One region of the Peribacillus aracenensis genome, then DNA from elsewhere that is predicted to be linked to it. Evidence: riboswitches for the same ligand, from Rfam matches in the RefSeq annotation. Region 1 holds a riboswitch; each other region holds the start of a gene.
What was found. A riboswitch is a leader RNA that binds a small molecule or an ion and turns the genes downstream of it on or off. The one in region 1 is predicted to bind thiamine pyrophosphate.

Region 1 (7,671 bases):
CATTCAGCCACAAAGGCCGCAGTACCATGCATGCAATCCCCTCAAAAGGAAGCATATGGTTGATGCTCAAACAAATGTTCAATCGGGTCCCATCGAAGTGGAAGTTTTGCACTTTGGTTTTATGTATTATGCTTTTCATTTCATTGCTTGAGTTCTCCATCCCCCAGTTGACGCAGTTTACGATTGATACAATCATTCCCGAAAAAAGATATGACTCGTTAATCTGGATTGGCGCAGGAATTCTTTGTGCTGCCATTTTATTGGCTTTACTGAACTACTTTAACAGCTATATCGTTTCCAAGGTCGGTCAAAAGGCTATTACGGATATACGGAATAGCATGTATGACCATATTCAAACACTGGATATGAAATTCTTTGATAAAAACCGTACTGGTGACTTAATGTCGCGGTTGACCAATGATGTCAATTTACTGCAGCAGCTCATCTCTTCAAGCATGCTTCAAGTCTTGACTGACACGGTGACTTTCATTGCCGTGGCGGTATATATGCTTTTCATTAACTGGAAGCTGACCATTGTCCTTCTTTTTACATTCCCTTTCATGTTCTATATCACAAGGGCATTCGGGAAACGCATCAGGCTGTCATTTAGGTCTGTGCAAAGTTCCGCAGGAGATGTCAGCAACCAGTTACAGGATTCCATTTCGGGAATGCGGCTCATTCAATCTTTTACAAATGAAGAATTCGAATCAAGGAAGTTTGCGGAGCGTAATCAGGAAAATATGGCTGCAAACCTTAAGTCCGTTCGGCTACGCTCCATGTTCGGACCGATAATTGATTTATTGAACAATATCGGTCTTGTAGCAGTCATTGTGTTCGGTGCTTGGCAAGTGATGGAAGGCGAATTCACAATAGGGTTAATCGTGGCCTTTCTCGCCTATTTGAGGTTACTGCAGAGTCCCGTTCGCAATTTTAGCCGGGTCATCAGCATTGTCCAGCAATCAGCTGCGGCCTTTGAGCGGATAACTGAAATATTGGAAACCCAACCTGAAATAAGTGACAAGGAAAATGCCATCGAACTACCTTACATAAAAAGGAAAATCGAATTTCAATGTGTTGATTTTGCGTATGATGAGAGTGTACCTGTCCTCAGCCATTTAAGCCTGTCCATGAAAGCTGGTCAAGTAACTGCTCTGGTCGGTTCCTCTGGCGCTGGAAAATCGACCATCACGAACCTTTTGATCCGATTTTATGATCCGCAAGATGGCACGATTAAAATGGATGGTCATGATATCAAGGATGTGTCACTAAAATCATTACGGGGACAAATGGGGATTGTTTCCCAGGATATCATTTTATTCAATGGCTCCATTCGTGATAACATCGTGTATGGCAAACTTGATGCTACAGATGCTGAAATCATCGAATCCGCCAAAGCGGCAAATGCGCATGACTTTATCAGTGCCTTTCCTGATGGTTATGATTCTCAGATTGGAGAGCGCGGAGTCAAGCTTTCAGGCGGACAAAAACAGCGCATTGCCATAGCTAGGGCACTTTTGAAAAATCCGCAAATCATCATTCTCGATGAAGCAACGGCGGCCTTGGATACAGAATCCGAACATTTGATCCAGCAAGCATTGTCACGTTTAATGAAAAACCGGACTTCAATAGTAATTGCACATCGTTTATCGACCATTCATGATGCGGATCAAATTATCGTTCTGGAAAAAGGGCAGGTTCATGAAAAAGGAACACATGAAGAATTATTGCAAAACGACGGCAGATACAAGCAACTCCATGACTTGCAGTTCCCTCAACTTAAAGCGATATCAAATTCCTAGCTACTTCTTAGAGGGCAAAATGCACAGGAAGCCTTCCTGTGCATTTTGCTTTCATTTGAAATCATAACTTTCCAAAACCCGGTTCGCAATGAGCTGATACCCTTTTTCATTCGGATGTAATTTATCACTGAAATACTCTGTTTTCTTTTTATCTTCAAAAAGATCATTTGTAGGAATGAATAACATCCTTTTATCTTTATCCGCTATTCCCTTTATTGACAGGTTATAATCACGAATGTGCTTTTCAAGTTTTTGATTGTCTTTAATTGGGTTATATAGTCCTACTACCAGAATATCCGCCTTATCGTTTGCCTCTATCAAGGTTGATGTAATCTTTTTGAGATGGTTGATATACTCCCGTTTTCCTTCAATGATTTTTCGGTCACTTATTTTCTCCAAGTCCCCTCCGTTACTATTGATCAAGTCATTCGTTCCAATAAAAACGATGAAAGTATCGGCTTCATCAAGTTTCGTTTTAATGCGGTAATCATCAAGCTGTTTCATCACCCCATCCGTTTCCTGGCCTTTTATACCGTAATTCCAAAAACTCACTTTTTGTTCCGATTGCGGATTATTCAATTCATCCTCAAGGCCTTCTATATATCCTTCCCCATCCTTATCCCCTTTTCCATAGGTTAATGAATCTCCAAAAGCCATCACCCTTTGCACCTCTTCCGACTCCGAGGCCTGAAATTCATACGCAGCAAAACATATAACGAGTACTATAATCAATAAACCTGCCAATTTTTTCATTTGGTTCTCCTCTTGTCTCTTTACTAGAAGTATTTAATCTTTTACATACCCCAAAAATCTACAGTCTTAACATAAAAAAATTGTCAGATAAAGATTCAAGAGTGTATGATAATATAAAACTTTCAATGAATTGGGTGTCATTCACCATCCCTTAAACAAAATATGGGATTACCCTTCATTCTGGAGATTGAATAAATGATAGTTAGGAGTTTAAATCATGGAAGAGCTCATAGAGTTTAGAGAGGCAGGACTATCCGATCTGCCCAGAATTGTTGAAATATATAATTCAACAATTGCTTCAAGAATGGTCACGGCAGATACGGAGCCTGTATCCGTCCAATCGAGGGTTAAATGGTTTGAGGAACATCATTCAGAAAGTAGACCGCTATTTATCATTACTATAGAAGGGAAAACTGCTGGATGGATGAGCTTTCAATCCTTCTATGGCAGACCGGCATATAAATCCACTGCCGAAATCAGCATTTATATAGATGATTATTTCCGGGGAAAAGGAATCGGACAAATTTCGATTCAAAAGGCAATTGAATGGAGTCCAAAATTAGGTGTTAAGACTCTATTGGGTTTCATTTTCGCCCACAATACACCAAGCCTTAAGCTTTTTTCCAAATTCGGGTTTGAAGAATGGGCACATTTACCTCAAGTTGCCGAGTTGGATGGGATCGAGCGGGATTTGCTCATTCTTGGTAAACGTGTCGATATGTAATATCATTCTTTAGAGCTATTGCCTTGAGCAGTAGCTTTTTCATATTAATCGAGTGCGAATTGGCTAATTTAAAAATACCTATATGCTTTCTGGAGGTAAAAATGTTCACAATCTCTTTTACTTGTTAACGCATTTAATAGCGTATCCAATTCTTGACTGGCTTGAACAGTTAGCAGACTTGATAAGCCGTAAATTGCTGCCAAGTTGATCATTTCTTTTCTTTTCTCTTCTATTTTTTCTATAGTTACCTTAAGGCAAGGCATTATATAGCCACCTCCCATTTATTCAATTTTTTTACACTTTCATCATAATGAATCTACTAGTTAAAATCAACTATTTTTCGGAAATTAAATGTGTTATTTTAAAGGATAAATGTGACAAAATGACTATTAATCCTGTAATTATGTATATTTTGTGTCATTTTCTATTAAACGCAAAAAAGCATCCACTAGTGTAGACTGTGAATGCTTACATCATATCTCTTATCCAAGAACCCAAACTATAGTCCATCGTTTACTATGTCATCCATTCAGAAGGTGACTCGGTATTTGGTTTATTTATAACAATCTTATATTCATCTTCAAGTACTTTTAATGGGGCATCATAAAGATGCCTTTCATCAGAGGTTTTGTATACTCCATTGGCCAATAACTCTTCAATAAGCTTTGCCTTCCTCTGTTCGATCCTCTTAAATAATTCTGCCATGTAAATGGCTCCTTTCCTAGTCATCCTAGAGCCTGCTTCTAGTTAGCTAAACTTTATCAACTTGTTTTATTTTCACCAAATTATATATACCTTTTCTATTATGTCACTAAACGTTATTTCCCAAAAATAAAAGCCCCTTCTAATTCAAGAAGAGGCTGACAGTGTCCGTACGGCTCTTCTTATCTTCCAAGCATATGCTTGTTGGATTTAGCACAGTTCCCAAAACGGGTCCGCTGCCGAGGTTTCTTTGGGCCAAGTCCCTCCACCTCTCTGGATAAGAAATCGATATATAAATGATGTAGACATGATTTTATCCTAATAACCATCAAAAGTCAATTACCTGGTTCTCCCTTTTTTCCTGGACATAAAATGGTCCCTCTTTTAAATGTAGGTTGCATTTTCTTGTCTTTCTGATATGATGTCAGTAATTACATACAATTCACACCACTAGGGGAGTCTTTTTTTAAGACTGAGATGGAATTAGTTCCGGACCCTTTGAACCTGAACCGGCTCATACCGGCGGAGGGAAGTGGATGATATCGTCCATTTTCAGACTATATCCATCTACCCCGTTCCGTATTCAGGAACGGGGTTTTTTCATGAACAAAGGGATCCATTCTAAAGGAGGATGAACAATGGAGAATGTTAAATTAGAAACATTCAGTGATAGACTACATGCACGGTCAAAAGAGATTTGGAAAAGGAACCATTCACATCCCTTCGTCCAGGCAATTGGAAATGGTACGCTTCCTGAAAAGAAATTTGCCTATTATCTGAAGCAGGACTATATCTATCTCATGGATTATTCCAAGCTCTTTGCTTTAGGTGTAATCAAAGCTCATAACATCGAAACCATGGCAAAGTTTGCGAGTATTTTAAATGAAACCCTTCAAGTGGAAATGGATATTCATCGGCATTATGCTTCCGAATTCGGGATCACTTCCAAGGAATTGGAAGATACAGAACCTACTCCAACGACTCTAGCCTATACAGGCTATATGCTAAATGCAGCTCAGCATGGGACTTTGGCAGACTTGATCGCCTGTCTCCTGCCCTGCGCTTGGGATTATTATGAAATCGGTTTGCTACTAAAAGAACAAAATGGAGCAGCATTGGAAAACAATCGCTACGCAGATTGGATAAGGTCCTATTCATCTCCTGAATTCGGGGAAGCACATAAATGGCTGATCGCTTTGTTGGAAGAATTGACGGAAGGCATGCCAGAAAAGGAACTTCTTAGATTAGAAAAGCACTTTTTGGTTACTTCCCGATATGAATATTTATTTTGGGATATGGTTCATAATGAGCAAGATTGGCCGCTGTAGATGATGAATCCTGTCAAGAAACTGACGTTGACTGCCATGATCACGGCTATTACAACGCTGACCAGTTCATTTATTTTCATTCCTGCAGGATTTGCAAAGGTCTTTCCTATTCAGCATCTGGCAAATGTCCTGACGGCCGTTCTATTGGGGCCAGCTTATGCAGTGACACAAGCTTTTTTAGTTTCCATCATTAGAAACATGTCTGGTACCGGTTCAATTTTCGCCTTTCCCGGTAGCATGATCGGTGCACTTTTGGCTGCCATCCTTTACCGAAAAACACAAAGCTTAAAATTTGCCTGTTTAGGGGAAGTGATCGGGACCGGTATTCTCGGTTCCCTAGCCTGTTATCCACTTGCCCTCCTACTATTGGGGGAAAAAGCTGCTCTTTTTGGTTTTTTACCGGCTTTTATGCTCAGTTCATTCGCTGGTGCGATTTTAGCATTCATATTACTTAAAATACTTCTAAAAAATACTTATATGAAGGGGTTTTTTTATGAAAACAGCATTAACCATCGCAGGCTCTGATTCAGGGGGCGGCGCAGGAATACAAGCGGATTTAAAAACATTTTCTGCACATGGTGTCTTTGGAATGTCTGCCATCACAGCCGTAACCGCACAAAATACAATGGAAGTCCGTTCAGTACAGCCAATTGAAACAGCAATCATATCAGATCAAATTGCAGCTATCTTTGAAGATATTCCTGTCGATGCAGTAAAAATAGGCATGCTTGGATCAAAAGAAATCGTGGAAACTGTCGCTGCGTCCCTTAAAACCTTCTTGCCTGCCATCGTTATCCTTGACCCTGTCATGATTTCCAAAAGCGGTCATCATTTGCTCGACGAAAAGGCTGTCTCTGCCTTAAAAATGGATTTGCTTCCGCTTGCAACACTTGTAACCCCTAATGTACCGGAAGCGGAAGTACTTACTGGCTTGTCGATTCGAACGGAACAAGATTTCTACAAAGCATGCATTTCTATACAAGAAATGGGTCCCAAAGCCGTTTTACTTAAAGGAGGCCATGCAGCAGGAAATCCAAATGATCTTTTTTATGATGGGACTGACTTCCAATGGATCGAGGGAGAGCGCATCCATACAAAGAACACTCATGGCACGGGCTGTACCCTATCATCCGCCATTACATCAAACCTGGCAAATGGGCTGCCATTGCAAGAGTCGATCGAAAAGGCCAAGACCTATATTTCTGAAGCGATACGCAATAGCTTTTCAATCGGTAAAGGTCATGGACCTGTCCATCATTTTCATTCATTTTCAAAAAAAGAACGGAGTGAATTAATATGAAGGTTTCTGCAGCCGATTTATTCGTGAAGGTAAAAGAAAGAAAACCACTCATTCACCAAATCACCAACTTTGTTACGGTCAACGACTGTGCAAATGCCACCCTTGCCATCGGTGGTTCACCAGTAATGACTTCGAGCCCAAGAGAAGTGGCGGATATGGTCAAATTAGCAGATGCATTGGTTTTGAATTTCGGTACGATTGATGATAAAGCCTTGGAAGCAATGGAGATTGCCGGTAAGACGGCAAATACCATGGATATCCCGGTCATTTTGGACCCGGTGGGAGTTGGTGCCACCCCCTATCGTACAGAGCAGGTCAAAGGGCTCCTTAGTAAGGTTACTTTCCAAATCATTCGCGGGAATGCGAGTGAGATCCTTTCATTGATGGGTGGGGATACCGTTACACGCGGGGTGGATTCGGGGGAACTAGCGATTAGCCATGCAGAGCTGGCTGCACAAGCAGCTAATAAATTGAATAGCATCGTCGTGGTCAGCGGAGCAAAGGATGCGGTCAGCGACGGAAAACATACATCCATCATCGACAATGGAAACCTTCTTTTAACTAATGTTACAGGTACCGGCTGCATGTCCACCGCTCTTATCGGCACTTTTTCAGGAGTCACCGACGATTTCTATTCTGCGGCAATTGCCGGAATCTCAACCATGAGCATTTCAGGGGAACTAGCTGCTGCAAACCTTCAAAAAGATGAAGGAACAGGAACGTTTCGTGTGCGATTAATCGATGCAATATCAAGAATGGATAAGGAAATCTGGATGCATGAGGTGAAAATGAATGAAGAAGTCCCAAATTGATTTAAGCTTGTATTTAGTTACGGAAGAGTCCATAGCATTGGAAAAATTGACCAAAATCATTGCAGAATCGGTTTCAGGAGGAGTCTCGATCGTACAACTTAGGGAGAAAAACAATTCATCCCTTTCCTTTTATAAAAAAGCTTCTGCATTGAAACAGTTATTGAACGAGTTTTCCATTCCCCTTATCATCAACGACCGGGTGGATATAGCACTTGCGGTTGCAGCGGACGGAATTCATATTGGGCAAGATGAC
Region 2 (7,671 bases), on a different contig from region 1:
GATGCCATTGACGTTGCACTAATCTGCATCCTTTGCTATCAATGGTTCAAAGCCACCCGGCCTAAGGGTTCACTTGCCTTGTAGGAAGGACGGTTCCATGATTACTTTGGTAAACTCCATGTTTCTGTTTATTCATCCAGCATTTGGCTCATACTAATTTTTGATGAAAAAAATTTAGGATGGAGCTGAATGGAAAATGGAATTCGAAGCTAATAACTCTACTGAAAATGCTCTTCGTGATTATAAAGCTGGAATCGGCGTCTTTACGCATAAAATGCCTGATCTCGCAGAGAAATTCAATTCATTTACGGAAGAGTGCTTTAAAGAAGGTCAATTATCCCAGAAAGAAAAACAGCTTATCGCACTAGGAATAAGCTTATATTCTCAAGATGAATACTGTATTATCTATCATACAAAAGGATGTCTTGATCAAGGCTGTTCCGAACAAGAAATCCTTGAAGCCATTGGCGTGACCGCAGCATTTGGCGGAGGAGCCACCATGAGTCAGGCTGTAACCCTCGTCCAGGAATGCATCCAGGAAATAAATCAGATGAAACAATGATAAAGAAGGGATAGGAGAGTTAGTCCTATCCCTTCTTTAATGTTCTTAACAAATGCTTTTAATGACTCATATTGTTGTTATTTCCTTGTGCCGGTGCATACGAATTCAACATTTGTTGCATATCCTGCTGTGCAAGCTGTGGAACTTGGTAGTAATGATGTTTGTTTTGATATATCGAAATCTCATATGCCATTTCAATGCAGTTCGGAACGGAATCTGCAAATACGCGGCGAACCACCGGATTCGTTATTTCAAGCGCTGCCATTGCTTTCATGGATGCTGCAGACTTGACAGCTCCAAGCATCAAGCCTGAAATGCATTCATCCGTAATTTCCGAGACGGATTGCAAAGGTTTCTTTGGCTGCGTTGGTGTCAATCCATATATAAAATCGTTATCTTGATTCATTTTGTAGCTCTGGGTCCGTTTAGAAGGATCCTGGCCCGTTTGGAAGCACTCCAATGAGATATTATATTCATCTTGGATGAACTGATATTGACGATCCAAGATGTCAAGTAATTCCTGATCCTTGATATGCTGACGCAAAAGAGTATACGTGTTTAAAGTACCAATCGTTCCCGACAACACTTCATGTACATCGAATACTTCGTGACCACCGTGATTCATTTGTGGGGGAATGGCACCCGTTTGCATGTTCTGGTGTACTTGACCTTGCTGATATTGGTTTTGCATTGTATTTCCCTCCTCGTTTTATCAATGATGCGAACAAGTTTAGTATGTTGAACCCCAACTGGATTATTCACTCTAAACTCTTCCAAGAAGACCAATTAAGCTGCAGACATGTTTTCTGTATAAAAAAAACGTGACGTTTTAAACTATAAACACATTTATTTCAATGGGAGGATTTCTAATGACACATAAAATGCTTCTATTGTACTGATGAAACGGAAGAAAAAAATCCATGCCGTAACGTTTCAAGTTACTGACATGGATAGAAATGAAATGCTCTGTGATGAATGTTATCAAGAATGGCTACAAGGAATAACCTGTTAAGTATTAAACAGCATTTATATTTTCCAACTTTGTTTTAATGAATGAGCATAAAAATATCCCCTTAATCATGTTGACTTTGTGATTGAATGCCCCAACATGATTAAGGGGATTAGATAATGAAAGGACAATTAAGGCATCACTACCATTGCAGACTTTCGATTAAGTAGCACTTTGTACATTGCTGACTATAGTCATTCTGTACAAATTCATGATTACAATTCTCCCGAAAAATGTTCAGCTCTCTTTTCAGCTGTTCCAATTGAGTTTCCAACTGTTTCATTTCAACTTTTATCTGGATTACCCGATTCATCGAATTCTCCCTCTCGTCGGAATCATTGATAGATTTCCCCGTCCGTTTTCCTGAATTCATTCGCTTTTTCTTTAAGCCCTTCATCGATTACCGACTCAAAACCCAGACCCTTTTCCTTCGCCAGATCACGGATGTCCTGGGAGATTCTCATACTGCAGAATTTCGGGCCGCACATTGAACAGAAATGGGCAGTTTTGGCACCTTCAGCCGGTAGAGTTTCATCATGATATTCGACCGCCCTTTCAGGATCTAGGGAAAGATTGAATTGATCTCTCCAACGAAATTCGAATCTAGCCTTCGAAAGGGCATCATCCCGTTTTCTTGCATGCGGATGGCCTTTAGCAAGGTCAGCTGCGTGGGCCGCAATTTTATAAGTGATGACCCCTACCCGAACATCCTCTTTATTCGGAAGTCCCAAATGCTCTTTCGGTGTCACATAACAAAGCATGGCAGTTCCAAACCATCCAATCATGGCAGCACCAATCGCAGAAGTGATATGATCGTATCCAGGAGCTATATCCGTTGTCAATGGTCCCAGGGTATAGAATGGTGCTTCTTGACAGACTTCCAGCTGCTTATCCATATTTTCTTTAATCAAATGCATCGGTACGTGACCAGGGCCCTCCACCATGACTTGAACATCGTGCTTCCAAGCAATCTTCGTCAGTTCCCCAAGTGTTTCCAATTCAGCAAATTGTGCCTCATCGTTTGCATCTGCAATGGATCCAGGACGAAGGCCGTCACCTAATGAGAAAGAGACATCATATGCTTTCATGATTTCACAAATCTCTTCAAAGTGAGTATAGAGGAAACTTTCTTGGTGGTGGGCCAAGCACCATTGTGCCATGATGGAGCCCCCTCGGGAAACGATTCCCGTAACTCGCTTGGCTGTCATGGGGATGTATCGCAAAAGGACACCAGCGTGTATGGTGAAGTAATCGACACCTTGCTCAGCCTGCTCGATTAATGTATCCCGGAAAACTTCCCAATTTAAATCCTCCGCGACTCCATTCACTTTTTCCAATGCTTGATATATCGGAACCGTCCCAACTGGCACAGGTGAATTTCTGATAATCCATTCCCGGGTCGTGTGAATATTCTTCCCGGTGGAAAGATCCATTATATTGTCTGCACCCCATCGTGTAGCCCAAGTCATTTTCTCCACTTCAGCTTCGATCGATGAACTGACAGCCGAATTCCCAATATTCGCATTTATTTTCACATGAAAATTACGTCCGATGATCATGGGCTCACTTTCAGGATGGTTAATATTTGCCGGAATGATAGCCCGCCCGCTAGCTACCTCTTCTCTTACAAACTCAGGGGCCACATTTTCCCTGATCGAAATGAACTCCATTTCTGGAGTAATGATACCTTTACGGGCATAATGGAGCTGGGTTACGTTTTTCCCTTTCACTGCACGCAATGGTTTTCTGTTCAATCCCGGAAAAACTTCGGCATTGGATTGTGACTCAACTTTTTTATACCCGTTATCTTCGGGCTTTATTTCACGGCCATCATACTCTTCAACATCTTCCCGTTCCAGAACCCAGCTTCGTCTAATCGGGGCCAGTCCTTTACGAATATCAATGGGATAATCTGAATCCGTATAAAAACCGCTTGTGTCATAAACTCGTAAAGGCGGATTCTCTTCTTCTCCGAATGACCCTGTAGTCGGACTTAGCTTAATTTCACGCATAGGTACTTTAATATCAGGTCTAGACCCTTCAGCATACACTTTTTTACTCCCGGCAAAACTGGACATAATTGAAACGTTCATGTCATTTACAGAATTACTCATCATGATTTCATTTCTCCTTTTTAAGTTCATTTAAAAAGGACAAAATCCAATCCATTTCGCACGAAAAAGCCAGATCTCATATTTAAGACCCGGCTAACGTTAGTATGACTACAGAAATGACCAGTTGAAATGTCATTGTTTAGTAGATTCTAACTTCCCCACGCTGGTATGAACCAGATCAGGTCCTGAGGGTTAAGAAGCTTAAGCGCTTCTCTCTCAGCCCAACTTTTATTGGACACCCCTAGTCTGAATAATTTAATTGATTACAGGGTAACTATATATCACCCTTTTCATTCTGTAAATAATTTGAAAGACCTAATATTTTCATTACAACTCTCCAAAATCTGTTATTTGGAGAGGGCCATTAATTAATTCCCCAAGCTCTCAAGAATTGGGTAAAGCTCCTCTAAATGCTTGATTTCATAGGTTGGAATCACTTCATTCCGTTCCTTATCATGGCGATTTATCCAAACTGACTTTATGCCTACCCGTGATGCTCCAAGGATATCGGTCATTAAATTATCTCCGACCATCAATACTTCATCCTTATCAAGCTCCATGATTTCCAAAGCATGCTCAAAAATGGAGGCATCTGGTTTACCTCGTCCAAAAGCGCCTGAAATCACGATTTGGTCGAAATAAGGAACCAGTTCAGGCGTAATTTCAAGTTTGGTATTTTGCAGTTCAGGCGATCCATTCGTAAGCAATAGCAATTTGTACTTCCCTTTTAATTCATCGAGAACACGGAAGGACTCTTCATAGATAAATGGCTTTTTGCGTCTCTCGGCCGGAAAACGTTCTGCCAGTTCAAGCCCAAATTCCGGATCATCGATCCCTAATGCCTTCAAACCTCTCGTCCACGCTTCTTTCCGATAAGCCGGTGCAATCCCGGCCATCTTCCGGAATTCATCATGATCATCCTGAAAGTTTCCCCATAATCCCTCAAATGGGTTAATTCCGATCATTTTAGTGAATGCATATGTATCGTAAGAAGAATAAAGCTCACGTGCTTCCTTTCGCACAGCCTCTTCAAACTCGTCGACATTCAGGCCATATTTCTCCTTAGCCACTTCGCATGTGGCCACAAAAGCCTCTTTTACACTTTTCTGATCCCAAAGTAATGTATCATCTAAATCAAAAAAAACTGCCTTCAGCAAAATGTCCACCCCTCTTTCCCTATTATTGAATTCGTAGAAATTACACTATTACAATAATAAACCACAACCAATAAAAAAAGAATAACTATTCGGAAAATGAATTCCTCTTTCTTAAAATAAGCAAAAATGACTTACCCTTTCTGGTAGGAAACCTAATATATTCCCTTTATCATCTTTTAAATACATAAAGCTTTCCATTACTGGCAATCTTGAACTTTGGACCATTGAACCCCCGTCGTATCAGCTCTTTCCTCATATATACCATGAGGGCGGCATGACTCACGATCAGAACATCCCTGTCCCCCTTTGCTAAGACCTCATCCAATACTTTATTGATCCTTCGCTCAGCGATCTTAATTTCCGCCCTTGTCTGCTTGTTGATTACCGAGCAGCAGCGGATCCAGATGGCCCAAAGGATGAACGGCAGCTTAACCTTTCCTTTAAGTGGAGGGGAAGGTATTTCCCGCAGCTCCTCCATCCGATGAACCGTACCTGGATAGATATGTTCCGCTGTCTTGACAGCTCTCGACATATCACTGCAATAGCATTCCTGCCATTCCTCCACACCAAACAAAGTCGTTCCGTAAATGATATCCGCTGCATCATAGTCCTCAAACCATTGCCTCATATCATCCGCCGTAACAGGTCTCCCAGTGGGAAATTCATGTGCCACCTTAAAATGCCGTACCAAACCAATTTTCATATATTCTCCTTTTTAACTTTTAAAATATACATTTCGTTTTCTTGTAAAAGTCCTTATCAATATATTACCCTATGTAAAACCATAAAAAAATGTATGTTGCAACCATAAAAAACCTTACTGATCTCTTCTTGACATTGTGTATGCTTAAAAACTCTTACGGATTGTCTCACTATCAGCTTTTGATTATGATGGCATCAAAAAAAGAGAAAGCATTTCGCCTTCTCCAGTTTTGGTTTATTCTATGAATTGAAGTTCCGTTATCGTACATCTTTTCCTGAATTTATATTTCCCGCTTAAATCACTGAATTGATAATCATTGAGGGATTTCCTCAGTTGTTCCTTTAGCTTATCCACAGTGATTGATTCCTCAATTATCTCTTTCCAATTTTCCTTTCCTATTAACTCTTCGAACGGAATTGTAGCCAGGACTTCATCATATATCTGGATACTTTGATCGATGCCGAAGCTGCCATAGATACTGCCATTTTCATCAGCAAAGATATGCTCAGATTCCAATTCTTCCACCAATACTTCTAGATATTCCTTTGACTTAACAGGCTTGATGGCAATCTCTGCTTCCGCCGTTACAGGTCCCAATCTCTTATCGACGATCTCTATCGTCAATTTAACGTGAACGGGCGGATACCCAAACCCTTCACAAAGTTCTGCTGCCGAATTATATACCATCCATATATCCTCCTTTTGTCACTATTATTATATAATAAAAATACTCCATCTCATTACCCAAAACCCTTATTCAAGTTCACTTGGCAATGCATCTAATTATTAAATCAACTCTTCTTTTTGAGTCATATGCTCCTTCATCATCTGAAGGGTCAATCGTAACATTTCCGGAAAAAATCAGTGTAATCCTGATTTCTTCCGTTCAAAGGCATAATTACCATTCATATTTCACACCCATTTTATACGTTTATCCATAATACACCATTACCTATTTGCGAACATATCCAAAAATCCCAATGCATCTCCATGCATTGGAATTTTTATAAGCTTAAGATTAAGGCTTTAACACCACTTTAATGCATCCATCTTCGTGATCGTTAAAAATTTGATAAGCTTCACTCGCTTTTTCGAGAGGGACTTTATGAGATATGATTTCCGTAGGGTCGAACTTTCCATCCGTGATTTCATCAAAAAGCTTTGGCATGTAGTGAATGACTGGTGCTTGCCCCATTTTCAGGTTAATGTTCCTTTCAAATAAATTGCCTAATGGGAACATATTATACTTGGGTCCGTATACGCCAGTCAGTTGGATCGTACCGAATTTACGTACGGCGTTAAGTGCAATCTCGATCGCGCTTAACGTTCCGCCCTGAAGTTTCAGCTTTTGCTCAATCGCCTCGATCGTTGGTTTCTTGCCATCCATCCCATCGATGACCACATCAGCCCCGCCTGAAGTGATTTCCTTAATGTAGCTGCCCATATCGTTATACTCGTCGAATACGCCTCAACCTTATTCATCTGTTTTGCCTTATTGAGCCTATAAGGAAGATTGTCGATTGCAATGACCCTTTTTGCGCCTTTCATCCAAGCGAACTTCTGAGCCATCAAGCCAATCGGCCCACAAGCCAATTACCGCTACCGTATCATCTTTCTTGACGCCAGCATTCTCTACACTCCAATATGCGGTTGGCAGCACATCGGACATGAACAATAGTGCTTCATCTTCAAGTTCACATGACTCTGGTATGACAAACGGCATGAAGTTTCCATATGGGACCCTTAAATATTCTGCCTGCCCGCCTGGATAGTTCCCATATCGTTCCGTAAAACCAAAGTATCCGCCTGTATCCACCGCTTCATTTGGGTTGGAATTATCACATTGGCTCTCCATATCATGTTCACAATAATAACAGTGCCCTCAAGAAATGTTAAATGGCAGGACAACCCTGTCCCCTTTTTTCACCTTCGTTACTTCCGGACCCACTTCTTCAACGATGCCCATCGGTTCATGGCCAATGACATAATCCTTATGCGTGGACAAAGCACCCTGATATATATGGAGATCGGATCCGCAAATAGCCGTTGAAGTCACTCGGACGATGATTTCATCCTTTTGTGCAGTTTCGGATCTTCAACTTGTTTTACCTGTATCTCTTTTGCTC
Region 3 (7,671 bases), on a different contig from region 1:
TTAGAAGAGCTGCCCAAAACGACATCAGGTAAAATCAAACGGGTTGATTTACGGAAAAGGGAAGAAGCACTCCTTAACAATTAATTGAAAGCATTACCGTCAGCCCCAACGGCTGGCGTTTTTTTATTACAGGTACTTGGATAAAAGCATAAATATGGGAATCCATGATATGAGATGGTACACTTACTGCATATCTGCACAGGAACAATCATTTAATAAGGAGTGTAAAGCCGGAATGGGAACGTTATGGTTCAATGGGTCGATTTATACGATGATTAAAGAAAACGATCGAGTGGAGGCTGTCTTCACTGAAAAGGGGGTAATTGTTGATACCGGCAGCCAGGACTATTTGAAAAATGAATATGCCGGCAATATTTCCAGGGAAATCGACTTAAATGGACAAACGATGCTGCCGGGGTTAGTGGATAGTCACCTTCATTTGGTCGGGCATGGTGAAAGGCTGCTTCGTTTAGACCTCTCTTTGATGGATAGCAGGGAGGCCATCTTGAAATCCTTGAAGGAAAAGTGCTCAAAAACCCCGGCTGGAAAGTGGATTGTTGCCGAAGGATGGAATGAAAATGAATGGCCGAGTCCTGAATTGATATTACGGGATGAGCTTGACGGGATATCGACAGAACATCCCATCGTATTGAAAAGGATTTGCCGTCATGCCTTGGTGGTCAATTCCCGCGCCCTATTGGAAGCGGATATTAAAGAAGATATAAAAGAACCTTCAGGCGGGGTGATCTGCCGTTATCCTGACGGGCGTTTAAATGGTTTATTTAAAGAAAGTCAAGCGCAGAACTTTATTTTAGACAGCCTTCCCGGGATTGATCAAGAGTATATCGAAAACGCGCTCACAGAGGCCATAGGAGACGCATATAAGCTTGGTTTGACTGGGGGGCATACCGAGGACCTTTATTATTACAATGGCTTCATGCCGACATATCAGGCGTTTAAATCGGTTATCGAGGACCGGGAAATGGCCTTTCGCGCCAATTTGCTCGTCCATCACGAAGCGTTTGAAGAAATGCTGGCAGCAGGCGGCGGCTATCAGAAAGGTACGCGATATATCAAATTTGACAGCATGAAGATATTTACCGACGGCTCCTTGGGCGGACGCACAGCTCTGTTGAGCGAGCCTTATGTAGATCAAAAGGATACGAATGGAGTCGCGATATTCACTGAAAACGAGCTTCAGGAATGGGTGAAAAAAGCAAGGGATGCCGGAATGCCGATTGCTGTACATGCGATTGGCGATCTCGCTTTTGAATACGTCCTGAATGCAGTAGAAGCCCTCCCGCCAATAAAGGGGCAGAGGGACCGGCTCATCCATGCGCAGATTGTCCGGCCGGAGCTGTTGGAGCGGGCGGCAAAGCTGCCGGTAATCTTTGATATCCAGCCGGGTTTCGTCCCGTCCGATTTTCCGTGGGTGGAAGAAAAGGTTCCAGCCGATCTACTGGAATCCTCCTATGCCTGGAAAACCTATTTGAAGTTGGGCATCATTTGTGCGGGAGGGTCGGATGCACCCATTGAACCATTAAATCCAATTTTGGGCATTCATGCAGCTGTCACAAGGAAGAAAATCAACAGTGAGGACCCGACCGTATATGGTATGGGCGAAAGGCTTTCCGTATACGAGGCTTTCTCACTGTATACAAAAGGGAGTGCTGCAGCAATCGGCCAGGAAAAGCGCCGCGGTGTGATCAATGAAGGGTACGATGCCGATTTTACCGTATTTAATCTGGATGTTTTTGCTGTCGCGCCGGATGATCTCCTACAAGCAGAGGCGGTCATGACGGTCATCGATGACAAAATCATGTATGATAAAAAATAACAGTTGCAAAAAAAGAAATGGAAATACAAAATTATTAGATGGAATTAGATAAAGGAATGTAAATGGAAAGAAGGCTTGTTATGAAAGTGGATGAACAAAAAGAAGGGGCAATCTATGCAGCCCTTTCTTACATGATGTGGGGAGTCGTGCCGATTTACTGGAAGTTCCTTCAGGGAGTCGGTGCAACAGAAATTTTAGCTCAGAGGGTATTATGGTCTTTCGTGTTCATGCTGGTTTTATTGATGTTCATGAAAAAATGGCAAGCGTTTCTTGATTATGTCAAAAACATAATGGGAAATCCCAAACTCTTTATGGCATTACTAACGGCGTCACTGCTTGTTACAGCTAATTGGGGAGTGTTCATCTGGGCCGTTAACTCAGGACGGATCCTTGACACGAGCCTTGGATATTATATCAATCCGCTAGTCAGTGTACTATTGGGAGTGATAGTCTTAAAAGAAAAACTGAGCCGGGCCCAAATCATTTCATTCCTGCTTGCAGGAATCGGAGTCTTGATCCTTGGCATTCATTTCGGCACCATCCCGTGGATCTCTCTTGTTTTGGCCATGACGTTCGGATTATACGGTCTGGCAAAAAAAATGATCAAGGCCGAATCGGCGATCGGGCTGACGCTCGAAACGATGATGGTAACGCCTCTTGCCCTGGGTTACTTGATATACTTGATGAACCAATCGGAAATGCAATTCTTTACAGAGGGAAGCACAAGCTTGCTGTTGGTGGGCGGCGGGATTGTCACGGCATTGCCTCTTTTATATTTTGCGAAAGGGGCGGAGAAGATCCCGTTATCGATGCTTGGCATTTTTCAGTATATCGCTCCGACCTTATCTTTATTGATCGGGGTATTCGTCTATCATGAAAGTTTTACCAAAGCACATCTTTTAGCCTTTTTGTTCATATGGTCAGCCTTGGCTGTTTATACATTATCCATAACGAAATGGGGTCAGGCAAGTGCCCGCAGGTTCAAAGGCAAAGGGAATATTGGTGCGTGAATAACAAAAAATGCTGGGAGATTTCTCTCCAAGCATTTTTTTATGCCGGTATAGGGGAAAATGCCCGGGTCATGAAAGGTAAAAACTCGAACCTATTTCTGATACAATACAATTGGAAAGGCTGACAGGACTGTAATCGGACTTTGCACGGGGGATATTTTGTTGGAATTGACTATAGAAGGAACTATCCAGGAAAATGATATGATTTGTCAGGAATGCTGATATGGTGGCGAATGGCTTTCTATTGCTATTTAATTCATCGATGATTCCCTGTGAACTGGTAATCCCGATCCCGTGGCCATATAAGAGGTCTTTTCCTAATAATATGGCATTTTCACCTTGCCATTCAGGAGTTGCCTCGTCGTGATCAGGGTTTTTGAAGTAAACGCAATCACCTGGTAAATAATCCCTTCCTTTATGAACAATGAGTTCCATATTTTGTGGAGGGTGCCAGTCATATAAAACTAGGTTTGAAAAAAGGTCGTCGAAATTCCTAGGGCCGATCAAATCCAAAATGGCCTTTAAAAAAGTGACGACTATTGCAGTCCCGCATTCAAAAGCATAAAGCCCTCCATTTATGAAAATGTCAACGAGTGCAGCATGAGGGAGAACCCCTGGCTGAAGGGTAAAGGTGCCATCCTTTGAAAGGCGCCAATATTGTTTATTGGATGCCGATTCCTCAAGTGTGGAAAATTCTGCATTACTTTTATCCAACGCAATAGCTGCCGCAATGACCCGGTTCCTCAGTTGTATCTCGAAATTAAACATTCTAAAGTTCGGATATTCAAAAACGTTGGAATCCTCCGCCAGCAATTGGACCATTTCAAGTGATTTAGCAGATGCTATTCCTGGTTGGATTTGACTGACATCTAACCGTTTGTGATTAATCTTTATCATGATCATATCCACCTTTTACTTATGAAATGAACGGTTTATAAAACCGGTAAACAAAAATGTTTACATATAATGCTCATTATATGAATGCAAGCTTTGAATTGACTATTTGGAACGTGACAGCCGAGAATGATTGGAATGAAAAGAGGCAGAATTTTTTTACTTTCATTCCAAAAGATGTTTTGCTAGAAATCCTAGAGTGCAGGAATACCTCTCCGATTAGCGAGAAGAAGCAAAATAGTATTCCTTTTTCCCCATGAATTGATATAATGAGAGAGAAAAGTTCATATGTGCGAGAAATGTAGGGGGGCCAGTACTGCTGGCTGAGATTGCATCCTTTAGATGCTGACTCTTTGAACCTGATCTGGATGATGCCAGCGGAGGGAACATATTATTACTGACTTTCTGTTTTGTATGTTAACGTCCGAATCCATCTTCGGGCGTTTTTTGCTTTTTCATCCAGTATTTGAATAAACCCTGGAGCCCCATTATGGTTCCGGCATATGGATCTTATATGATGTGTAGGAGGATAATGACTTGAATAAATTCTTGCCACTGTTAACTTCGTTGTTCCTTTTGGCTGGATGCGGTGCAGGCGGAACTAATGAAAAAGAAGAAGCATCTAAAAATGAAGGAAAAGAAAAATTAAAAAAAGTATCGGTCGTGCTCGATTGGACACCGAATACAAATCATACAGGATTGTATGTAGCCAAGGAAAAAGGTTATTTTAAAGAACAAGGTCTTGATGTGGAAATCATCATGCCAGGTGAAGCCGGAGCTGATAAGCTTGTCGCTTCAGGTAAATCGGAATTTGGCGTGAGTTACCAGGAGGGCATAACGCAGGCCCGCGTGCAGGGCGTGCCGATTGTTTCGGTAGCTGCCGTCATTCAGCATAATACCTCGGGATTCGCTTCACCTGAGGCAAAGAACATTAAAACTCCTAAGGATTTTGAAGGGAAAACGTATGGTGGCTGGGGGTCTCCGGTTGAAAAAGCCATCATTGATTCACTCATGAAAAAAGAAAATGCCGATGTAAATAAAGTGGATATAGTCAATACAGGAGACACGGATTTTTTCACTTCTGTTAAAAGGGATATAGATTTTGCCTGGATTTATTATGGATGGACAGGCGTTGAGGCTGAATTGCGTAATGAAAAGCTTAATATGGTTTACTTAACCGAATACTCTGATAAGCTTGATTACTATACGCCTGTATTGACTACGAATGAAAAGATGATTAAAGAAGATCCGGAGACTGTTAAAGCATTCGTACATGCAGCTTCGAAAGGATACCAGTTTGCAATCAAGAATCCAGACGATGCAGCGGACATGTTAATCAAATCTGCACCGGATCTTGATGCAAAACTAGTAAAGAAAAGCCAGGAGTGGCTTGCAGACAAGTATCAGGATGATGCTCCGCGATGGGGTGAGCAAAAGCTTGCAATTTGGAAGAAATACAGTGATTGGATGACTGAAAATAAGCTTCTTGAAGGTGATTTCGATCCTGAAAAGGCATTTACCAATGAATTTTTACCAAAATAGGAGGAAATACAATGGCCAACTCATTAATTAGCATACAGATCATTCCTAAAGGGGAAAATGTCATCCCCATGGTTGATGAAGCAATCAAGATCATTGAAGAATCAGGTGTCAAGTATGAGGTTCACCCGCTTGAAACGACAATGGAGGGTGAGCTTTCCGAACTTTTTGCCGTGATAGAAAAAATGAATGTAAGAATGATTGAAATAGGTTCGCCGAATGTCATTTCCCAAGTAAAAATATTATATCAGCCAAGCGGGATTACGATGGATACGTTAACGGAGAAATATCGGGCATGAACGGAAGGGGAATTTGGAAGAAGGGGGCTCCCTTCTTTCTTTTATTATTGTTGCTGATAGTATGGGAGTCAGTGACAGTTTTATTGAAAGTCGAAGAATGGCTGTTTCCCGCTCCATCGGCCATTTTCATTGAAGGAATTGAGTCGGCCCGCACTCTTTACGGACACCTTATATCCACAACCGAGCTTGCGTTGACGGGTTTTTTTATTGGAAGCTGCATCGGCTTATTGATCGCGGCAATCTTACACCTATTTCCAGGTGTGAAGGATGCGGTTTATCCTCTGCTCATACTATCACAAAATATACCCATCATCGTTTTGGCGCCGCTCTTGGTGATCTGGTTTGGCTTTGGCATGCTGCCTAAGTTAATAGTGATATCACTTGTATGCTTTTTTCCGGTTGCGGTTGCATCATTGGACGGTTTTCGCCAGACACCATACGAACTTAAGCATTACTTCAAGATGATGGGAGCGGGAAAAAACCAGTTATTTTGGAAGCTGGAACTTCCTCACTCGATCCCGTTCATTTTCTCCGGCCTGAAAATTTCGGCCACATATAGTGTAATGGGGGCGGTTATTTCGGAATGGCTTGGGGCAAAATCGGGGATTGGTGTTTATATGACTCTCGCTTCCTCAGCGTTCAGGACAGATCGAGTGTTTGTTGCCATTTTCATCATCATGGGCATGAGCCTGATCTTTTTTGGAATCATCACTTTCCTGGAGAAATACGTAGTTTCTTGGAAGAGAAAGGAGGGGAAAAGGGATGAATCTGGAAATTAAAGACGTCTCCTATTCTTTCGATGGTAAACAGAATATATTGGAGAATATGAATTTCCATGTGGATGATGGGGAATTTGTCACGATCCTTGGGCCATCAGGCAGCGGTAAAAGTACATTGTTCCACTTGATTGGCGGCATTTTAAAGCCGGATCAGGGAATCATCTCACTGGGTGGCAAAAAGATAAATGGCTTAAAGGGCCATATCAGCTATATGCCTCAGCAGCCTTCCCTTTTACCTTGGAGGACGGTAGTGGAAAATGTTTTGCTTGGAAGTGAACTCGCTGGGATCAGAGATAAAGAAAAGGCAAAATCCCTTTTGATGAAAGCCGGATTGGAAGAGTACGAAAAAGCATATCCGCATGAATTATCTGGAGGCATGAAGCAAAGGGCCGCATTCATCCGGAGTATCTTAAGTCCACAGGACTTGATGTGCTTGGACGAACCCTTTTCTGCCTTGGATGAACTGACAAGATTGCAAATGCAAAAATGGCTATTGTCGGTTTGGGAAGAAAATCGGAGGTCGGTGCTATTTGTTACACATAGCATAGATGAAGCGGTTTTCCTTTCAGATCGAATCTATGTGTTATCAGCAAAACCGGCTGCTGTCATCAAAGAAGTGGAAATTCCATTTCCAAGGCCAAGAAGTGAAGAACAGCTTCTTAGTGATGAGTTTTTTCATTTGAAGAGAGACTTATATGCAGCACTGAAGCCAACTATTTATACTTAAGGGAGGCGATTGAACTTGAGGATCATCGACAGTCATATCCATTTAGACCGGTATGACGTTGTTAAGCGGAAGCAGATTCTGACTGACATGGAAAAGGTTCATATGGAATCCTTGCTGACTGTTTCCATGAATTTGGCTTCTTCGATTAACAATTATCAGCTCTCACTGAAGGATTCACGAATAAAGCCTGCCTTTGGTTTTCATCCAGAGCAGCCGCTCCCAGGTGATGAAGAGGTGAACGAACTTTTGAACTGGATGCGGGAACATCATCAAGATATGGTTGCCATAGGTGAGGTTGGGCTGCCCTATTATTTAAGGCAGGAAAATCCCGATATTGATAAGTCAGCTTATATAGCGATACTGGAGAGGTTCCTGACCTTAGCCAAAGAGGTTGAAAAGCCGGTTATCCTTCATGCCGTACATGACGATGCACCCATCGTTTGCGACCTTTTGGAAAAGCATCAAATCACAAAGGCACACTTTCATTGGTTTAAAGGCGATATCCGGACAGTCGAAAGAATGGCCGAAAAGGGCTATCGCATTTCGATTACACCTGATGTTTGTTATGAGAGGGAAATACAGGAAT
Region 4 (7,671 bases), on a different contig from region 1:
CTTTTCTATTAACGTAGAAATCCCGTCAAGACTTACCTTTTGATCGAAAGTGTTCGCTTTAACCGTTGCCCCGACAATGATCCTTCCGCCAATTTTGGGTACAAGATAACAGCCATGTGAGAAGATTGTCTTTTCAAGCAATGGACGATCGGTCCGGACGGAAAAGCACTCACCCTTTACTGGATAACTGTCGAGTCCCATCCCTGATTTTTCAAGGAGAAAAGCACTCCAAGCCCCACCTGCCACGATGACATTTTCACTTGAAAATCCACCTATGTTCGTGACCACTCCCGTCACACATCCGTTTTCCGTAACTAAATCGGAGACATGAACGAATTCCTTTATGTCTACACCAAGGGCAGCTGCAGATTCAGTAAAAGCGAGCGATAGCCTAGTGGCAGAAACTTGTCCATCCTTCGGAATGAACATGCCCCCCTTAATCCCATCCGATAGAAGCGGTTCCATTTTCCTCATTTCGGCAGTGGATAGCCATTCAGCCTCAAGTCCCGCATCTTGCTGGACTCTGATCATGTTCTTCAACTCGGCTACCTGATCATTCGTTAGCGCCACCTTAAACATGCCCTTGTTCACTAATTCGATGTCTATTCCACTAATGTCTTTTAATTCTTCCGCCAGTGCAGGAAACATCCCTCTGCTTTGGCTTGCCAATGTAAAAAGCGGGTTATCAGCATCCAACTCGGATTGTGCCCCTAACATCCCGGCTGCAGCACTGGATGCTTTACTGGCGAGTCTATCTTTTTCCAATAAAAGGACCTTTTTGCCTCGTTTGGCTAATTGAAAAGCAATGGATCCACCTATTACTCCTCCCCCAACAATGATTGCATCATATATGGAATTCATCTTATGTCTCCTTCCCCAAAGACTTCGAATATTCTTTAACGGCTTTAATCGGATTTTCAGCTTCAAGCACACCTGACATGACGGCAATTCCGCGTGCCCCCGCATCCAGTACGACTTGGCAATTGAAAGGTGTTATTCCGCCTATCGCAATTATCGGAAGATTGACATTTCTTGTGATTGCATGAAGCTCCTTAACTCCCTTAGGAGGAAGTCCGATTTTTGAATCCGTTTCAAAAACATGTCCATAAATCGCGTAATTGGCTCCTTTGCTGAATGCGGCTTTCGCTTCATCCATGGAATGGATCGAACAGCCAATATTCATCCCTGGAAAAGCTCCTTTTACGACTCCCGCATCTAAACTATGAAAAGCCAATTGCACACCAAATACTTTGTGTACCCAGGCTACATCCATCCGGTCATTAATGACGATCTTAGAAAGCGGAATCTTATTATCATGTAATAGGGTCACTGCTCGATAGAGTTCCGATGCACTCATTTGCTTTTCCCTTAGATAAAAGAAATCAACATGTTCCTGAATGTTTGAAGCGATCTCGACAAACTTTTCAATTGGCTGTTTCCCAGTAGAAATAATATGCAATTCATGTGCATTCATACTAAGAACCCCTAACTAGTAAAATTACAATCTCATAAAATCAAATAGATACTAATGGGAATTGAATCGATAGATAAAAGCCGGCCAACAGCAGGATGATAAAATACAAAATGAAACCATGATCCTTTTTTGAAAACCCAAATTCATAATAGTATGTTCGATTCCGAGTGTCTGTAAATCGCTTTGCCTCCATCGCAACCGCGATTCGGTGAGCACGTCTGATGCTTCCGGATAACAACGGGATGGAATAGGCTTTCATCTTAAAATATACCGATCTTATCCCTTTTCCCCTTTCGAAACCGCGTACCTTCATCGCGTTTCGTATCGTTTGGAACTCCTCCATCATGATGGGAATCAGCCTTAATGCCGCCATGAAACTATAGGCATATTTCGGTTTAAGCTTCACTTGCTGCATTAACGAATAAAACAAGTTCACTGGCCTTGTCGTTAAGGAAAAAGTTAAACCAAGGGCCGCAAAGAACAAAGCTCGAAAGCCTACAAGTATTCCCCTCATGAAACTTTCTTCCGTTATCGATATTAGGCCCCACTCAAACCAGAGCGTCTTACCTTGCCCGAATAATATCATTGCGGAAGAGGTGGATATAAAAATGAAACAAAAGGGAATCGATAAAAGTAAGATTCGTTTTATCGAATGCCCGGTAAAAAACAAAAATAAAAGTAATACGCCAATGGTGATATTCATCATATAATTCAGGTCATGAATGAATAACGCCACGATGCATAACACAATCAGTACACCAAGTTTAAGGCTTGGATTAATTCTATGGAGCCATGTTTCTGTATTTGAAACATTCATCTACATGACACTCCTTTTAAAGTGATAAAACTTCAGTCTCCAAAAATCCGGCCTGCGCAATGTTTTCATCACTTATTACGTTTCCGTCCTTAACCGTCCAGATCCTGGTAGCAAAGTTTTTTGAAATATGATCGTCATGAGTTACCATGATCACTGTTATTCCGCGCCTTCGATATTCCTCAAACCATTCCAGTAATGCAAAGGTATTTTTCGAATCTTGGCCAAAGGTCGGCTCATCAAGGAGAATGATTTTTTTATCTATTACGATTGAAGCAGCTACGCTTAGGCGACGCTTTTGACCCATTGATAATTGAAACGGATGTTTATCCCGATGTGCCATGAGGCCGAACACTTTAAGCAATGTACGGACACTCTCATCTATTTCTTGTTGAGGCCGTTTGTCAATCCGCAATGAATAGGCAATCTCTTCATATACAGTATTTGCAACGAACTGAAACTCAGGATTTTGAAAGACAAACGTCATATGATTTGTTGGATTTTTCACCCTTTTAATGGGGGTCCCCATTAATTCATACTTACCATCCGTTTTTATGAACTGCATCAGTGCATGCAAAAGTGTGCTCTTTCCCGCGCCATTTTCTCCCCTGATTACAATCCATTCCCCTGAACGAACCTTCAGCTCTTCAATCTTGATTTTTTCCTCTTTATTCCGAAAACCGCTAAATCCTTGCACATACATAAGGAGTGAATCATCTGTAAATTGGTGTTCACGAATGGGTGCATGCTCATTTACATATTCATCCCAAACACCTGGAAACCATATTCCATATTCTTTCATTTCATTTTTATATTGTGAAAGAATGGTGTCTTTTGGACCATCAGCCATGATTTGACCGTCATCATTAAAAAGCACGATTCGATCGATGAATTCTAAAACATGGTCAATTTTATGCTCGACGATTATAACCGTTTTGTCTCGGCCAACTTCCTTCAACAAGTCCCAGATTTCTTTTGTTCCTTCTGGATCAAGCATGGCGGTTGGTTCATCCAAAAATATCACTTCTGGTTCAAGGGCCAATACTGAAGCGATTGCCAGACGTTGTTTCATCCCGCCTGATAATGTTTCTATACTTGTATGGCCTAGGTTCAATCCTACTTTACGGATATGATATTGGATTTTCCCTTTCATTTCATCTTTAGGGACGGAAAGATTCTCAAGGACGAAGGCGATTTCCTCATCGGCAAATGGCATGCAAAACTGACTATCAGGGTCTTGAAAAACATACCCCCATGAAGAAGGGCATTTCATTTCTTCAACTATCATCGGGACTTCGATGGAATTCGGAATCAATCCGCTTAACACTTGCAAAAGAGTGGACTTACCACATCCTGACGGTCCCAACAATAGTACCTTTTCTCCTTTATCAAACGATAAGGATAGGTCCTTGAAAATCAAAGATTCATCACCGGGATATTTCATTCTTAACTTCTCAACAGAAATGATTGGTTCCATGGCCCTCAACCTAATTTTGATCCAGTTCTGCATAATCTTTATTTGAAACCGGACGAACAAGATTGGTTACTCCTGTCGCTTCCAGGACTTTAACTAGATAATAGGCAGTCATACCTGCAAAGAAAATGGAACCCACAAACCTCGCTATCATGAATAAAGATAGATTCCAAGTAGATAGCGCACCAATTTCCCCGTATGCAAAATCCATTAGTACGGATGCAAGGCAGGAAGCTACCGCAGCTAAAACGGCCACCGAAATATTGAATTTTTTATATTTGAACGCCATGAACACCAGTTCCGCGAACAAACCTTGGACCACCCCATATAACAGTACGGTCAGCCCCCAAGGAGAACCTAGAAAGAATTCCCCGGAAGCTGCAGCAATCTCCGCCAAAAGTGCCACACCCGGTTTCCGTAAAATTAAAAAGGCGACGGGACCAGCTATAAACCACATTCCATAAATAAGTTGATCCAGATGTAATCCTAATGGTTTAGCGGAATAGTAAATCGAACCCCAAAGGATATAAACGATTCCAAATGCTACCGAAATCACGATCGTGACTAATATATCCGTTAATTTCAATCCTTTTTTCATTATTTCATTCTCCTTTATACTTCCAGTGTTTCCTGGTGCACAGGCCATGTCTCTAAACGATAAGCCATTTCCCAAAATGAGTATTCATATTGGCTGCTAAGGATAAAATGCTCTTTCATTCTCTCCTTATCTTCGTCCGTTACTTTTTCAGCAATCTCATCAAGCCTCGCAATTTGTTCTTCCACCAAAGTGCGGAACCACTCTCCTCCGTACGCCGCTATCCATTCTTGATAAATCGGCTCTTCGGGTATGCAACCTTGCAGCTTTTCACCTATTTCATAATATAGCCAGTAACACGGCAAGATGGCTGCAATAACATCACCTAAATGTCCCGAATAAGCTGCACGATACATATGGGAAGTATAAGCATAAGCGGTCGGGGCGGGTTTGAAATTTTCCCTTTCTTCTTTTGTGATGCCTAATCTCTCAGAGAAATTCTCATGAAGCTTCAACTCTGCTTCATATGTTCCTTGTGCATGGCCGGCAAGCCTGCTTGTTGTATGTAAATCTGTAGCTTTGACTGCCCCTAAAGCTTGAACCCTGGCAAAATGAGATAAATAATAGGCATCTTGCATGACATAAAAACGAAAACATTCCAATGGCAATGTGCCATCTCCTATTCCTGCAACAAACGGGTGATTAAAACTAGCTTCCCAAATATGATCAACTTCCCGACGGATTTCCTCTGAAAACTTCATGTCCATTACCTCCAAATAGTATTTTTCAATGAATCTTACAGAAAAAAACTTTTATCACCCCTTTTTTTTGCAAACAAAAAACCACTTTCTTAAACGTAAAGAAAGTGGTTGTACTTGAAAAAATACAGAAACGTATCGTTCCAGACCCCACTTCCCTACGCTGGTATAAACCAGATCAGGTTCTAAGGGTCTTAAAGTCATACTCTAATCTCAGCTTCTGCGGTAAAATCAACTTTTACCTATAAAGCACCCCTAGTGGTACAAATTGTATATTTTATTTTCATTTGCCTTTATATTAACACGATAAATCCAATTGTCAAACGTTTTAGAAAAATTTTCAACCTAATGCTTTAGGTTTACTAGCCTTTCAATCTTGCATAACCACCCAACTATATTGATTAGACCATAGTTAATCCACCATTTACGGAAAGTGTTTGCCCCGTAATATACCCTGCATCTTCCGAAACGAAATAGGCAACAGCACTGGCAATGTCCTCTGGTTGAGCTAGCCGGCGAAAAGGAATCGCTTTTTCCAAGGCACCTGCTATACCTTCATTATACGAGCCTATTTCTTGAAATAGAGGTGTATCTGCTGGACCTGGTGCAATACAATTGATGTTTAGTTTGTGACGTGCCATTTCTCTTGCTATCGTTTTTGTGAAGGCAATCACCCCTCCCTTAGCAGCCGAATAAACTGCCTCTCCACTTGATCCTACTCTAGCTGCATCAGATGCAATATTTACTACCTTTCCGTAACCATTTTCAATCATGAGAGGTAAAATTTCCTTGCAAGTATGGATCTGCCCAAGTAAATTAATATCGATAATCCTTTTCCAAGTGCTAGGATCACTTTTTAAAAAAGGTTCCACCTTATCCCAGCCTGCATTATTAACCAATATATCTATTTTATGATAATGATTCACTGTTTCTTCAACGGCCTTTTTAACACTTTCTAATTTGGTTACATCACAATGGATCGCCCTAGCTTCAAAACCCGAATTTTCGATTAAAGAAACCGTTTCCTCAGCATTTTTATGATTTATATCAGCCACGATGATGTTAAAATTGCAAGAAGCCAATTTTTTTGCAATCTCTCTGCCGATTCCGCTTCCGGCACCGGTAATAAATGCGATTCTTTTATTCATCGTATTTCCCTCCACTTTCACCATTTAGTCAATATGGATTTATTTAAACTGCTTATATCTTGTCGACTAACTTTTCATTTATCATTTCCCGGAGCCGGAATTTCTGGATTTTCCCGCTTGCCGTACGAGGAAAGTCATCCATTATTTCAAGAAGTTCAGGCCAATATTGTTTGGCCAAACCCTTTTGCGAGAGAAATTCCTGCATGGAATCCATCGTGATCGGGCTCTTCCCCGTTTTCATGCTGATACATGCACATGCTTTTTCCTGAAGACGGGAATCTGGAACTGCAATAACCTGAGCGCTAGAAATATCCGGGTGTTCATACAATACATTTTCTACATAAGCGACTGGAATATTTTCACCGCCACGTATGATTATGTCTTTGTTTCTTCCAGAAATTCGAATATATCCTTCTTCATCAATGAATGCCCGATCACCGGTAATGAACCATCCGTCACTATATTCAGCTAAAGTATCCTCGATCCGTTTAAAATAGCCGACAAAAAGAGCCGGACCCCTTACTAATAAAGAGCCTTCTATATTCGGGGCACAGACCTCCCCTTCAAAATCTACGACCTTTAGTTCCATTCCCGGAAACGGAGTTCCGTCGGTATTCGTCAGTTTTTCTTCTGGATCTTCAAGTCTCGTCAAGGTTACCAAGCCATCTTCCGTTTGACCCCACCCTGACAATATTTTGAACGGGACTTTTTCCATGGCTTCCTTTACTAAATGCCTGGGAATCGGGGCACCTAAAGCTACGAAGACTCGTAGCGAATTAAGGTCATACCTTTCTATCCCCTCCATTTGAACCGTATCTTGCAGAAAAGGAGTAGCTCCGGCCGTAAACGTTATTTTCTCCCTCTCTACCCATTCAATAAACTCTTTCGGATTCCAAATGTCTTGATAGACTCCCGTACCTCCAATATGTGTAGGGAGCCTAACTCCATAACCAAAACCTGTTTGATGGGCGAACGTTGACGCCATGAAAAGAACATCATCGGATGTTAAATGTAAGCGGTCAATCCAATAATTCGTTGATATACAAAGAGTATTATGGGTATGCATAACTCCTTTTGGACTTCCTGTGGTTCCCGAGGTAAAGATAATTTCAGTCACATCATTGGGGTCAAGTGTGATTTCATCCAAAATGGATGAATCCATCCGGTCTTCCCAAGGTTCCTCAAATAAAGAGGAGAACAGTTTCATCCCATTCGGCGCTCTGTCACCCATCACGTATATATGTTTCATTGATGGCCATTGATGACTTAGTCTTTCAATCATGTCAGGGTAATAAAACCCACGGAAATACTCTGGTACAACAATCATTTTAGATTCTGCCATCCCAACCATATAGCCAATTTCCCTATCTCGATAAATTGGTATCAATGGATTGCTAATGGCACCGATTCTTGTAACAGCATAATGCATGATTATAAATTCATTCCAGTTAGGCAGTTGAAAAGAGAC

Region 2: linked by a shared signal. The riboswitch ahead of thiC (phosphomethylpyrimidine synthase ThiC) and the one ahead of tenA (thiaminase II) in region 1 are both predicted to bind thiamine pyrophosphate.
Region 3: linked by a shared signal. The riboswitch ahead of N0M92_RS09215 (ABC transporter substrate-binding protein) and the one ahead of tenA (thiaminase II) in region 1 are both predicted to bind thiamine pyrophosphate.
Region 4: linked by a shared signal. The riboswitch ahead of tenA (thiaminase II) and the one ahead of tenA (thiaminase II) in region 1 are both predicted to bind thiamine pyrophosphate.

The regions. Positions count from the first base shown of each region.
Region 1 covers NZ_JANZMJ010000001.1:160,561-168,231, reverse strand. The annotation lists gene N0M92_RS00840 (ABC transporter ATP-binding protein) at 1-1,799, shown strand, start outside; gene N0M92_RS00835 (GDSL-type esterase/lipase family protein) at 1,851-2,552, opposite strand; gene N0M92_RS00830 (GNAT family N-acetyltransferase) at 2,770-3,276, shown strand; gene N0M92_RS00825 (aspartyl-phosphate phosphatase Spo0E family protein) at 3,345-3,539, opposite strand; gene N0M92_RS00820 (Fur-regulated basic protein FbpA) at 3,793-3,981, opposite strand; SAM riboswitch class I at 4,158-4,262, opposite strand; TPP riboswitch at 4,421-4,526, shown strand; gene tenA (thiaminase II) at 4,617-5,306, shown strand; gene thiW (energy coupling factor transporter S component ThiW) at 5,310-5,831, shown strand; gene thiD (bifunctional hydroxymethylpyrimidine kinase/phosphomethylpyrimidine kinase) at 5,800-6,606, shown strand; gene thiM (hydroxyethylthiazole kinase) at 6,603-7,418, shown strand; gene thiE (thiamine phosphate synthase) at 7,399-7,671, shown strand, end outside.
Region 2 covers NZ_JANZMJ010000021.1:14,895-22,565, reverse strand. The annotation lists gene N0M92_RS19135 (cytochrome c oxidase assembly protein) at 1-84, shown strand, start outside; gene N0M92_RS19130 (carboxymuconolactone decarboxylase family protein) at 197-562, shown strand; gene N0M92_RS19125 (spore coat protein) at 621-1,253, opposite strand; gene N0M92_RS19120 (hypothetical protein) at 1,714-1,884, opposite strand; gene thiC (phosphomethylpyrimidine synthase ThiC) at 1,907-3,688, opposite strand; TPP riboswitch at 3,824-3,938, opposite strand; gene N0M92_RS19110 (HAD family hydrolase) at 4,054-4,842, opposite strand; gene N0M92_RS19105 (histidine phosphatase family protein) at 5,012-5,545, opposite strand; gene N0M92_RS19100 (hypothetical protein) at 5,780-6,232, opposite strand; partial or broken gene N0M92_RS19095 (zinc-dependent alcohol dehydrogenase) at 6,564-7,671, opposite strand, start outside.
Region 3 covers NZ_JANZMJ010000006.1:210,013-217,683, reverse strand. The annotation lists gene mbcS (acyl-CoA synthetase MbcS) at 1-84, shown strand, start outside; gene N0M92_RS09230 (amidohydrolase) at 236-1,837, shown strand; gene rarD (EamA family transporter RarD) at 1,918-2,847, shown strand; gene N0M92_RS09220 (protein-glutamine gamma-glutamyltransferase) at 2,917-3,744, opposite strand; TPP riboswitch at 4,035-4,144, shown strand; gene N0M92_RS09215 (ABC transporter substrate-binding protein) at 4,279-5,283, shown strand; gene N0M92_RS09210 (thiamine-binding protein) at 5,295-5,579, shown strand; gene N0M92_RS09205 (ABC transporter permease) at 5,576-6,358, shown strand; gene N0M92_RS09200 (ABC transporter ATP-binding protein) at 6,342-7,085, shown strand; gene N0M92_RS09195 (TatD family hydrolase) at 7,101-7,671, shown strand, end outside.
Region 4 covers NZ_JANZMJ010000011.1:56,041-63,711, forward strand. The annotation lists gene thiO (glycine oxidase ThiO) at 1-861, opposite strand, end outside; gene N0M92_RS13050 (DUF561 domain-containing protein) at 863-1,474, opposite strand; gene N0M92_RS13055 (energy-coupling factor transporter transmembrane component T family protein) at 1,515-2,291, opposite strand; gene N0M92_RS13060 (ABC transporter ATP-binding protein) at 2,308-3,765, opposite strand; gene N0M92_RS13065 (ECF transporter S component) at 3,776-4,360, opposite strand; gene tenA (thiaminase II) at 4,375-5,058, opposite strand; TPP riboswitch at 5,194-5,322, opposite strand; gene N0M92_RS13075 (SDR family NAD(P)-dependent oxidoreductase) at 5,457-6,203, opposite strand; gene N0M92_RS13080 (AMP-binding protein) at 6,256-7,671, opposite strand, start outside.